Regions from separate parts of the Endozoicomonas sp. PH6C genome, predicted to be linked through region 1. Evidence: predicted binding sites of a transcription regulator. Region 1 holds the regulator's gene; each other region holds the start of a gene.

Region 1 (4,324 bases):
TTTCATGAGCCAAAGCCATGAACAGGCCAAGCGCCTTGATCCAAATGAGCGGCCAGACAGAAAGAGTCGTCGCAGCGGGGTCGAATATTACCTGATGCTGGGGGCCGCGGTTCTGCTTCCAGTCATGGCACAAGCATTGCCATCTGACCGGCAGAAGCCTATTGAGATCGAGTCCAACACCGCCGATATCGATAACAAGAAAGGTGTATCCATCTATAAAGGCAATGTTGTGATGATTCAGGGCACCACCCGAATTACCGGAGACAAGGTGACCATCTATTCCGTCCAGCAGGAAGTTAAAAAAATTGTGGCAGAAGGCGACAAGGAAAGAGCTTACTACGAAGAACAGCAACCTGATGATCAAGGCATTCTGAAAGCCTGGGGTCATACTATCGATTATCAGGTGGCTGGCGATAAGATCCAACTGATCAAACAGGCGCAGTTGACCCAGAAGGGTGATACCTTCACAGGTGAACGTATTGATTATGACCTGACCAAACAGACCGTGAATGCCAAGGGCAGCGAGAACAAAAGCAACCCGGATGGTCGGGTCAAAATGATTTACCAACCCAAACCTGAGAGCAAGCAGTAGTACTAATATCCCATTACACTCACTGCTCAACGACTGAACAGGCTTGAAAGGGCTGCCAGAAAAACGACAGCTAACTTTTAAACAGGAAGACAAACTCCGGATGGCAACGCTTAAGGCAGAACATCTCAGTAAAAGCTACAAAGGCAGACAGGTCGTCAAAGATGTATCTCTGGCTGTCGACAGTGGTCAAATTGTCGGACTTCTTGGCCCCAACGGGGCAGGTAAAACTACCTGCTTCTACATGATTGTAGGTCTCGTAAAAGCAGACGGTGGACAGGTTGACCTTAGTGGCCAGAGTTTAACTCACGAACCTATGCATGGCCGGGCCAGAGCTGGCGTAGGTTATCTGCCACAGGAAGTTTCTATTTTCAGGAAATTGACGGTCACCGATAACCTGCTCTCGATATTGGAAACCCGTTCCGACCTTTCCCGGAAAGATCGCATCGCAAAAATGGAGTCATTGCTGGAAGAGTTTAATATCAATCATATCAGGGACAATCCGGGTATGAGCCTTTCCGGTGGTGAAAAGCGCAGGGTAGAAATTGCCCGAGCTCTTTGCACTGACCCAAAATTTATTCTGCTCGATGAACCCTTTGCCGGTGTTGACCCCATTTCTGTTGGTGACATCAAGGCCATTATCACGCACCTGAAAGCCCGGGACATCGGAGTCCTGATTACCGACCACAATGTCCGGGAGACACTGGATATCTGCGAGAAGGCCTACATTGTCAGCGAAGGCACTATTATTGCCGAGGGTGATAGTCAGACTGTCCTGGCTAATCAAAAGGTTCGTGACGTTTATCTCGGGCATCAGTTCAGTCTCTGATCATCTCTTGACTGGTCTCGCGAAAGAAGCGGGCAAAGATGTTGAGCTGATTTATTTTCATACTCTTGTTCTGAATGTTGCATGGCTGACTTGATGAATCACTTTCCCGAAGCTTCAGATGTGATTATAATCCCAGTGACATGGAGAGTAGCCCAATCAAAATAATGAGCAGACACTGAGATATAACTGTCAGGCGCTGATGGCATCAAATCTGGCACCCTCAGTGCAGACACCGAAGTAAAGGTATACAGTTGCCTATGAAGCCATCCTTACAGCTAAAAATGGGCCAGCAGCTGACCATGACACCTCAGCTGCAGCAGGCCATAAGGCTTCTGCAACTTTCCACTCTGGACCTTCAGCAGGAAATCCAGGAAGTTCTTGAATCCAATCCGATGCTGGAGTCTGAAGAGTCCGTTGAGGAACCACCTGCATCTGGTGATGAAGGGGAACAGCCTGTTGACTTCAATGAAAAAGCAGAACAGCCCCCGGAACCAGAAGAACCCCAGTGGGCTGACAGCATACCCAATGACCTGCCCGTTGACTCCGGATGGGATGATGTCTATTCCAGCCTGCCCGCTGCAACCGATGAAGAACATGATCCTTTTGCCCGCTCCCGGGCCAATGAGTCCCTCCAGGACTATCTGGAATGGCAGTTAAACCTGACTCCCATGACTGACAGAGACAGGCTGATGGGCCTGGCTGTGATCGAAGCCATCAATAATGACGGGTACCTCACTCACTCCCTGGAAGAAATTTATCTCTCGCTACAGGAACAGGTAGAGGAACTGGCGTTTGAAGAACTTCAGGTCATGCAACGACGGATTCTTCACTTTGATCCGGTGGGTTGTGCCAGCGCCAACCTGAAAGAATGTCTCGAAGTTCAACTCAATCAACTGCCACAAGAAACCCACTTCCTGAAAGAAGCACGTCTGCTGATCCAGAATCATCTACAGGCTCTGGGTAGTCGTGACTATGCCCAAATCATGCGGCGTACCCGTCTCAAAGAACATCAACTGAGGGAAGCCCTTAACCTTGTTCAAAGCCTCAACCCGAGGCCCGGATCAGAAATCGGCCAGGCGGACACGGAATACGTCACCCCCGATATTTCGGTCACCAAAGTCAGGGACCGCTGGGCGGTTGAACTGAACTCAGAATCCCTGCCCAGACTTCGCATCAACAACAATTACGCCTCAATGGTGCAACGTGCCAACAACAGTCGTGACAATGTCTTTATGAAGAACCAGCTGCAGGAAGCCCGCTGGTTTCTGAAAAACCTGCAAAGTCGTAACGAAACCTTACTGAAAGTAGCCGGCAAGATTGTTGAATTTCAGAAAGATTTTCTGGAGCAGGGTGAGCAGGCCATGAAGCCCCTGGTGTTGGCAGACATTGCTCAGGCAGTGGATATGCACGAGTCCACTATTTCCAGGGTCACTACACAGAAATACATGCACACTCCAAGAGGCGTGTTTGAGCTGAAATACTTTTTCTCCAGCCATGTCAGCACAGCCACTGGTGGAGAGTGCTCATCAACAGCCATCAGAGCCTTGATTAAAAAACTGGTATCCGATGAAAACCCTAAAAAACCACTGAGTGATAACAAAATCGCCGGCTTGCTGGGGGACCAGGGGATCAAAGTGGCCAGGAGAACCATCGCCAAATATCGTGAATCAATGAATATACCGCCATCGAATGAACGCAAGCAGCTTATCTGAGCCTTCAGCGATTGAGGTAACAAGCCCTTATACCACAAATCGCCCCATAGATTTTTTGTCTCAGAACAGCGCTAACTGTCATTGACAGTGATAGACTTTCAATCAGGGTTGCCCGTACAATCCCGGGGGCAGTCCAATGTCGAGAATCGGGATCAGCAGGAGAGCGTTACATGCAAGTCAACATCAGTGGACATCATGTAGAGGTGACTGAGGCTCTGAAAGATTATGTCACCAAGAAACTCGACCGCCTTGCCGCCCACTTTGATCAGATTACAAACGTTCAGGTCACTCTGAGTGTTGAGAAACTGAAGCACAAAGTGGAAGCGACTCTACATGTTCGTAGGGCGGATATTAATGCAACCGCTGAGGCTGAAGATATGTACGCTGCCATTGATGACATGTCGGACAAACTGGATCGACAACTGGTAAAACACAAAGAGAAAACGCTTGACCGGCTACAGGGTGCCAACGGCCGCCTGTAAGCATCGATCGTTGTATGATTATTGAAAACATTCTAACCCCCGGGCGCACCCTCTGCGATGTGCAGGGGGCCAGCAAAAAGAAAATCCTGGAAATTGTTGCGGAAATCATCAGTGAGCATGTTCCCGCTATCAAAACCAAGGATCTGTTTAACAAGCTGATTAACAGAGAGCGACTCGGTACCACCGGTTTGGGCAAAGGCATAGCCCTGCCTCACTGTCGCTCCAGTGCTTGTCAGCATCCTACCGGACTTCTGATCAAACTGTCTGAACCCATAGATTTTGACTCTGTGGACAAGCAGCCGGTCGATCTGGTGTTCGCACTTATTGTTCCGGAAGAAAATACTCAGGAACATCTCAATATATTGCAGGCTGTCGCTGAGCGCTTTCAATCAGAAGTATTGTTAAGTCAGATGCGAGCGGCAGAAAATTCCGAGGCACTTTACAGCATCATCTGTTCCCCCGTTTAACGACTGTAGATAAAAAATATTTTGCTTGCTGATCTGATAACAGAAGCAGGCAAAATGTTTCTTGCTCAGAAATCCTTTCTTCTTCACTTTTGTCACTACAAAGCCTATTTATCCTTCAAAACTGCATGGAATAGAAATATCCGGACTATGCTAGAAATAAAAGAAAGCGACTGGTTCTAATCTCATTAGGTTTTGATAGACTTGCCTCACTCGGAACCAGGTGAGAGACCTGTTTACACAGTCAA
Region 2 (4,324 bases), 3.0 Mb from region 1:
ATCGCTTCCAGATCTTCGATGGTACGATAGACAAAACAGTTTTTACGGTCATGCCCGGGTACGGGAGGAACAAATGGATAGGAACCTGTCGCCAGTACCAGCTGATCGTACTTTTGAGTCATGCCACTGGCTGTCACTACTTCACAGGACTCACGATTTATTGATGTGATAGCTTCATTTAGAACAAGATTAATGCCTTCCTGCTCATAAAAGCCTTCAGAAACCATAGACAGGTCATCCGCTGAGCGGCCTGTGAAAAATTCACTGAGATGAACCCGGTCATAGGCAGGACGGATCTCTTCTCCAAATACCACCACATCGAAGCGTTTCAGACCGCCAGCATCTACCAGTTTCTCCAGAAAGCGGTGACCTACCATGCCGTTACCGACAACCACCAGGGTTTCTTTTCCGATCATCCCAGACATCCTCTTTAGTATCTAGCATTGGGCCGGTGCAACTGCATCCTTTAGAGCCAGCCTCTTTTCTAATTCTTCTGCCTATGCAACTGCCGTGCCCACTTTCAAAACACGATAAAAACAGGAAATTCTTTCCTGAAACTTTAGCTGCTCGCACAAAAATAATGCACGCAAAAATAATCAAACAGCTGAAGAGCACCATTTTGGTGAGAAGAATAAAAATTCTCAGAAACTTCCCGCACTCAAATAAAGAACTTTCTTGCATAGAAGAGAAAATTCATTAAATACGCATAAAAATGCAAGTCAAATCGGTGCATTTATCATATTGGCCTGATGTTTGCTTTTGCTTGGGGAATTTCTTAAACAAGGAGGATGTATGAGCAACCCCGATTCATTTAACCTGTTTTCTTTTAGCGGGAAGACCAAGATTCTGCACCTTAGCTGGATTGCTTTCTTTATTAGCTTTGTGGTCTGGTTTAACCATGCGCCTCTGGCCCTGGCTATTTCCGAGTCTCTGGGCCTGACTCGTGAAGAACTGAAAACCCTGCTGATTCTGAACGTAGCCCTCACTATTCCGGCTCGAGTCATCATCGGTATGCTCACTGATGTTTACGGTCCCAGAAAAGTCTATTCCGGACTCCTGGCCATCTGCAGTATTCCTTGTTTTATGTATGCCATGGCAGATGACTTTACCCAGGCCGCCATAGCCCGCTTTATGCTGGGTACTATTGGTGCAGGCTTTGTGGTCGGCATTCGTCTGGTATCTGAGTGGTTCCCCGCTCGCCAATTGGGTACCGCAGAAGGTATTTACGGTGGCTGGGGCAACTTTGGCTCTGCTGCTGCTGCCATGTCTCTGCCCACCATTGCACTGCTCTTTGGTGGAGAAGATGGCTGGCGTTACGCCATTGGCCTGACCGGATTAATCTCCTTGCTGTTCAGTGTCGTCTTCTACATAAACGTCACAGATACCCCTAAAGGTGCTACCTACTTCCGCCCCAAGAACATTGGCGCCATGGAAGTCACCAGCAAAGGCGACTTTGCCTTGCTGCTGATCATGAAGATTCCCATGTATGCGGCATTAGCTCTGCTGACCTGGAAGCTTTCACCTAAGGGTGTTGCCATGCTGAGTGCCGGGATTTCAACGGCTATTTATGTCGGTCTGACTGCTATCTACCTGTTTGATGTCTGGAAAGTCTGGCAGGTCAACAAGCACATTTTCTCCGAGCCTGTGCCAGCTATTCACCAGTATCAGTTCAAGCAGGTGGCCGTTCTGAACGTTCTTTACTTCGCTACCTTCGGTTCTGAACTGGCCGTGGTGTCCATGCTACCTCTGTTTTTTGCAGATACCTTTGAACTGGATCCGGTCATGGCGGGTCTGGTCGCTTCCGCTTATGCCTTCATGAACCTGATGTCCCGTCCGGGCGGAGGATTACTCAGTGACAAGTTTGGCCGCAAGATCACTCTGCTGGTTCTCACTGCAGGCCTGGCCGGTGGTTACTACATGATGAGTATCATTGATTCCAGCTGGCCACTGGTTCTTGCTGTTGTTGCTGCCATGGCCTGCTCCTTCTTTGTGCAGGCCGGTGAAGGTGCGGTATTTGCGGCTGTACCCCTGATCAAGCGTCGACTCACAGGTCAAATTGCCGGTATGACAGGAGCCTATGGTAACGTGGGCGCTGTCTTCTACCTGACAGTATTGTCTCTGGTGGACTACTCCACCTTCTTCATGGTTATCGCAGGCACTGCAGTGTTGGGTTTCTTTACCCTCTTCCTGATGGAAGAACCCAAGGGTCAGATGGCCGAAGTGATGCCTGACGGCAGTGTCACCATGATTGATGTGACCTGATCATTCTGTTTCAGTGGTCCACAATGGGCCACTGAAAACAAAACACAGCCACCGGATACTCTTCAGCCTGATCCTCTATTTCACAACCAACACGGCAGCGATACCTGCCAGCACATAGAGCCCCCCTGTAGAACGCTCAAATAACGACATACTTTTTTTTGTACTCAGCATAGGTTTCACAGATTTCGACATTAGCCCATAGAGAAGCTTGCAAACCAAATCCACTACAACCCAAGTCATTACAATGATCAATATTTGTTGCACAAGATCCTGATCTCTATTAATAAACTGAGGCAAGAAAGCCATAAAGAAAATAATATCTTTTGGATTACTGGCTCCCAATAGAAAAGCTTTTTTAAACAGATTACTGAAGCCGGGAAACTGCAAAGAACAATCATTGAGACGTTTACTGGTAGTGTCAGCCATCGACTTCCTGATAGTATCAACCCCCAGATAAACCAGATAAAGAGCTCCCATCAGTTTCAGTATCAGAAACATGTTTTCCGAAGCCGTAAGAATGGCCCCAAGACCAGTGGCCGAAATAATCAGGTAAAGTGATGAAGCCAGCGTACCACCCAAAAATGCCGGATAGGACCTGATAACCCCATAGTTAATAGAATTGGACACCATGTACAGAGATAGAGGACCAGGAATGAGTATGACTACAAAGATTGAAACAACATACAGAAACCAAACTTCAATACTCATTATTCACTCCAAAAGCAGCGACTGTACCCTATAGCACTCCCTATAGCACTACCAGTTGCTATTTTTACCTCTCCTATAAAACACTTCCTTAAGATACATGGCCCACACACATGCCTGCAAAAAACCGCTTTGATTCCGAATCCTCCTGACAGAGCAGGAGGCCATAGCGTCGATCCCTGGACGCCCCCGCCGCTTTGGTTTGAGTAGTTGCGCAATAAACGACATTGTTCGCAAATAAAAAATCAGGAAATTCAATCACTGTCCCTCCTCCCCCCTACCTCTTTCATCAGTTCTTGATAGATCGAATCATTGAACAGAGGATATGAATCAAGCTATTGAGCTATACCGGAGAATTGTTTGCAAATTTCATGAGGAACTTGAAGGAGTTCCGTACTAAACTGCATGTTGCGCTTTTTTCCCATTCTGAGCCTTTTGATCACGTCAGTGAAAGGGCAAGTATCGCCCCCCCTCTGGAGACCGTGTGGGTCAATCCTTCAGGTGTTATCATGCCAAATCACGAAGTACCCAAATTAATTCATGTTAGTATTGTCAGCCCTATTGAAGGTTTGGAGCTTGCTTTTCTAAAAATATGGGCCGAGGTTAACCCGGATTATAAAATCAATGTCTGGGCCCCCGAACGTTTGATATACCAAAAAATTCTATATCCGCTGCTGTTTTCCGAGATAAGCAATAACGCTATCGAAAAAGATGACCCCGGTGATATTGCTCGGCTGAAAGACAGCATCTGGCGAAAAATTGATAGCTTTATGGGAGAAAGCAGTGAAATAGAAGAATTAAATATAATGGAATCTGATCTTCCAGACAGTGTAAAGAAGGAATTTGTCATCCAATGGAATAAAATCAACAATTCTTTAGATAAAATTAAAAATTCAATCAGCAACGCTATTGTTCATAAAAAACTGGAAAACCTAAATCAAGGATATAAAAATTTTATCAGATACAGTTTAGGCCTTACTAACAGTTTAATAATCGAAAGATTTATCGGGCTAAGTCAAAAATTCGTACTAGGAGGGGTATATATTGATAAAGGACTACTTCCGGAAATGGACAGTCACCCCTTTCTAAAAAGAAGCAGTTCCCTTGATCCTATATCGGGGACGGCAGTGACTTCTGAGAAGGAAAAGCAGCTCGAAAGTGCCAAGCTACATGCTGTTTTTAAAAAAATGTTTTCAGATGGAACTATTTCAGATCCCAGCCCTTATTTTGAGAGATACGGTACAACCCTGTCGAAAGAAGAAATCACTCGAATCCAAGGTATCGTAGCAGAAAGCAGTATTAGTGATTTATTCCATAGTCTGCCGAAATATGACTTAAAGGAGTATAGCCGTAATAA
Region 3 (4,324 bases), 1.0 Mb from region 1:
AACTGGGACAGGGCAACACCAGCAACGCCGGCAATACCGGAACCAAGGCCAAAGGTCAGTGCGTCAATACGGTGGGTGGGAATACCCATAGAGTTGGCCATGGCGCGATTCTGGGTAACTGCCCGCACATTCAAACCAAATCGGGTGTAGCGCAGGATAAACAACAGAGTCAGAAAGACGGCCAGACTGAAGCCAATGATGTAGACTCGGTTCCAGGTCAGAGATAAAGCTTCATTGATCACCCAGGAGCCGCTTAACCATTCCGGTGTTGAGACTGCCTGGTTCAGGGGAGAGAAGACGGTTCTTACGGCCTGTTGCAGTATCAGACTGATACCAAAAGTGGCCAGAAGCGTTTCCAGTGGGCGACCATAAAGGTGACGTATGACCAGTCGCTCAATCAAAATACCGACGGTACCAGCAACAACAAAGGCGGCAGGAATGGCAATAAACAGAGATTGTTCCAATAATGATGGAAAAGCTGATTGAATGACAAAAGTCGTATAAGCGCCAAGCATCATCATTTCGCCATGGGCCATGTTGATAACCCCCATAACACCAAAAGTGATCGCCAGACCAATGGCAGCCAGAAGTAATACCGAACCCAGACTCAAGCCAAAGAAAACACTTTCTATTGCGGAGTAGTATTCCTGTCTTCGATCCATGTCGGCCAGTGCGGTGTCTATGCCCAGAAGAATTTCTTTGTTCTTAGTCTCTGTTTTCGCTGATTCCAATACTGAACCAACAAAGGGATCATCAGACTCAGACAGAATTTCAAGGCTTTGGAGCTTGAGTTCATCACTACCCTGTTGGATCTGATATAAGGCAACCGCTGTTGTCAGAGCTGAATGAACATCCTCATCGGACTCCTTCTCCAGCATGGTTTTGAGAATGGCCAATGTGTCAGCCTGAAGGTTTCTGGATGTTTCCTTAACTGCCTGAAGGCGCTTTTCCGGGTCTTCAGACTTGAGGTCCCAGAGAGCCAGAGCGGTTCTGATGGAGTTTCGCAGCCGGTTATTGATTCTGATTTTTTTCAAGCTGCGCTTTTTGACTTCACCCAGGGCTTCATCGGTAATCGGGTCAGCAATGAGATACAGTCGACCTGACTTATTGCCCGTGACCAGACGACCCGTGCTCTTTTCAATAAACAGTTGGCCAGATAACCAGAGGGTTAACAGTTTCTGGCTTTTATCATCACCTTTGGCAGAGAGATGGGTTACGGTGGTCTCCAGTTTGTCCCATGACTTCTCACTCAATTGTCTGGCCAGCTCTTCATTGCTTGTGGTGTTGCTATTGGCCAGAGCCTGTGAGGATGAGACAAAGACAAAAAGAAGACAGAGGCATACTAAAGGCAATACTTGCCAGAGTCTCCAGGTCATAAAATTTCCAGTGAATAACTATGTGTTGGCCTGTCTTGTATTGGACAGGCGTTTGGTGATGGCATGAAAAAACTAACTTCTCATGCCATGTGATACCAATCGAACTTTCTAACTCCCTATTGCGCTGAAGATTTGGGCTTTAATCCTGCGTTGGCGATCGTCGCCTTGTCTTAAGGCTCAAATCTCCATGCTCATTACGGGAGTTAGAGAGCACGATTGCTATGACTTCAACAAAAGACGACTAATCAGTAGTTCTGACCAGAGCAGACACCTGATTCCAGGTTGTAGTTGCCACACTTGATCGGGGCTGACCAGTCAGCAACAATTTTCGAGCTTTCGGGCAGATATTGAGTCCAGGCATCACCAATGACGCCCCCTTTGGTTTCCCAGACAATTTCAAACTGGCCATCGTCCTGAATTTCGCCAATCAATACCGGTTTGGTCAGGTGATGGTTGGTGTTCATCACAGCAATACCACCCGTCAGGTTGGGAACAGTGATGCCATACATGGCCGAACGGACGGCATCAACGCTGGTGGTTCCTGCTTTTTCAACGGCTTTTGTCCACATGTTGAAGCCAATATAAGTGGCTTCCATTGGATCATTGGCAACACGCTCTTCATTCTTGGTAAAGGTCTGCCAGGTTTCGATGAACTCATCGTTGATATCACTCTCGGCACTCATAAAGTAGTTCCAGGCTGCCAGGTGGCCTACCAGAGGTGCAGTATCTATACCTGACAGCTCTTCTTCACCAACAGAGAAGGCAATCACCGGAATCTGTTCAGCAGCAATGCCCTGATTAGCCAGTTCTTTATAGAAAGGTACGTTGGCGTCGCCATTAATGGTGGAAATAACCGCCGTTTTTTTACCAGCTTTACCAAACTTCTTGATATCAGAAACAATGGTCTGCCAGTCAGAGTGACCAAAAGGCGTGTAATTGATCATGATGTCCGACTCTTTGATACCCTTGCTCTTCAGGTAGGATTCCAGAATCTTGTTGGTGGTTCTCGGGTAGACGTAATCAGTACCGGCCAGAACAAAACGTTTGACGCTGCCGCCCTCTGAACTCATTAGATAATCAACCGCAGGAATAGCCTGCTGGTTAGGCGCTGCGCCGGTGTAGAAAACGTTTTTGGATGACTCTTGTCCCTCATACTGAACCGGGTAGAACATCAGGCCGTTTAACTCTTCAACCACTGGCAGAACTGATTTTCTGGATACGGAAGTCCAGCCGCCAAAAATGACATCGACTTTTTCTTTTGCCAGCAGCTCACGCGCTTTTTCTGCAAACAGAGGCCAGTCAGAGGCAGGATCAACAACAACCGCTTCGAGTTTCTTACCCAGTAGTCCACCTTTCTTATTCTGCTCGTCCACCATCATTAAAACAGTGTCTTTTAATGTGGTTTCACTGATCGCCATGGTGCCTGACAGAGAATGTAAAACACCTACCTTGATGGTATCTGCAGCCTGGGATATGACCGAAAAAGAGAGGGCGGCGGTTGCTGCAGAAGCTACAACCAGGCCCTTCGAGAGTTTTTTGAGGGAGCTCTTCATAGTTTTTATTAATCCTGTTTTTTATCCTTATGTGCGACAGTGTGACAGCAATGTGCATGCCAATATATTATGTAACTGTCGTTCATTAGGAAAAGCTCTCACTTCTAACAGTTGAGTTAGAGTTAATTTCTTAATATCGTCTTGACAGTAGATGCCTTATTTCAGAACATCCTCGATCACCAATATGGTGCCTATGTATTTTTTTGGTGCTATTTAAGCTGACTTTATGGTCAAGAATGTCAGCAGTCGTATAAAAATAAAATGGAACATCTTTTGCAGGCCAGAGATGACCTTTAACAGTAAGGGCAGAAGTATGGGGCTGGCATTCAATCGACACTCTATCCCGCGATCCAACCCGGATACTGATTCCGATCAGGGTGACGTTGCGTCCGGAGACAGCGGCTGGCGTGCCGGAATTGCTGTGGAGCTGAAATACATGGACGGCCATACCCGCATGGGCCGCACGCGCCATTATGGTCCCCTGCGGATTCAACGTCCGTTCTGGCCAGAAGGTAAAGACCTGGCGCATCTCTATATTCTTCACCCGCCAGGAGGGTTGGTGGCCGGTGATGAGCTGATTCAGAGTTTTGAAGCCCACTCTGGTGCATCCGGACTGGTGACTACTCCTGCTGCAGGGAAAGTCTACTTTAATGGTAATGGCCGTCTTCAGAAACAGCTGACGTCCATGGTCGTTCAAGACAATGCCTGTCTCGAATGGTTGCCTCAGGAAACTATTATTTTCAATGGTGCAGAAGCGGAACTGAATACATCCATTGAGTTGAACGGCAATGGCTGCTACGCAGGCTGGGATATCGTTTGTCTTGGTCGTAAAGCCAGTGGCGAAGCCTTTGAGCAGGGCAGGGTGATCCAGAATCTTCACCTCACTCGTAACGATCAGCCACTTTATCGAGAAAGGCTGGAGCTGGCAGCGGGCTCACCTCTTGCTCAGTCCGTTCTTGGTCTTAATGGCCAGCATGTATTCGGTACACTGCTCATGACCTTTGAACAAGACCCCGGTTGTGATCATCTGCATGAAAGGCTGGAAGCCTGCGGAGGCTCTAAATGTACAGCCATTACCTGGCGAAACGGGGTTTTTATTGCTCGCTATCTGGGCAGCTCACCTGAACAGGCCAGAACACTGTTTACCTGGCTTTGGAATGAGCTTCGTGGCCAATTGAATGGCCGGAAAGGTTGCAAGCCCAGAATCTGGAATACCTGATTGTTGATGCCTATAACCTACCAATAGCGCATTAAAAGACCACAAGGATAAATTGGAGGGCTCTCATGGAGCTGACCCCCAGAGAAAAAGACAAATTGCTGTTATACACAGCGGCACTGGTTGCTGAACGTCGCCTTGGCAGGGGAGTAAAGCTGAATTACCCGGAGTCCATTGCG

What was found. Region 1 encodes sigma-54, which starts transcription at its own class of promoters, with help from an activator protein. Its sites were predicted from a motif close to TGGCACNNNNNTTGCTNT; they were not measured.
Region 2: the regulator sigma-54 is predicted to act here: its motif matches at 743-760, upstream of ACOMG9_RS08670 (NarK family nitrate/nitrite MFS transporter).
Region 3: the regulator sigma-54 is predicted to act here: its motif matches at 2,974-2,991, upstream of urtA (urea ABC transporter substrate-binding protein).

Annotation. Positions count from the first base shown of each region.
Region 1 covers NZ_CP185342.1:5,235,304-5,239,627, forward strand. The annotation lists gene lptC (LPS export ABC transporter periplasmic protein LptC) at 1-21, shown strand, start outside; gene lptA (lipopolysaccharide transport periplasmic protein LptA) at 5-592, shown strand; gene lptB (LPS export ABC transporter ATP-binding protein) at 693-1,418, shown strand; gene ACOMG9_RS19265 (RNA polymerase factor sigma-54) at 1,676-3,130, shown strand; gene hpf (ribosome hibernation-promoting factor, HPF/YfiA family) at 3,301-3,612, shown strand; gene ACOMG9_RS19275 (PTS sugar transporter subunit IIA) at 3,627-4,079, shown strand.
Region 2 covers NZ_CP185342.1:2,239,429-2,243,752, reverse strand. The annotation lists gene nirB (nitrite reductase large subunit NirB) at 1-416, opposite strand, end outside; gene ACOMG9_RS08670 (NarK family nitrate/nitrite MFS transporter) at 793-2,262, shown strand; gene ACOMG9_RS08665 (LysE family translocator) at 2,338-2,970, opposite strand.
Region 3 covers NZ_CP185342.1:6,241,877-6,246,200, reverse strand. The annotation lists gene urtB (urea ABC transporter permease subunit UrtB) at 1-1,376, opposite strand, end outside; gene urtA (urea ABC transporter substrate-binding protein) at 1,622-2,929, opposite strand; gene ACOMG9_RS21865 (urease accessory protein UreD) at 3,156-4,148, shown strand; gene ACOMG9_RS21860 (urease subunit gamma) at 4,214-4,324, shown strand, end outside.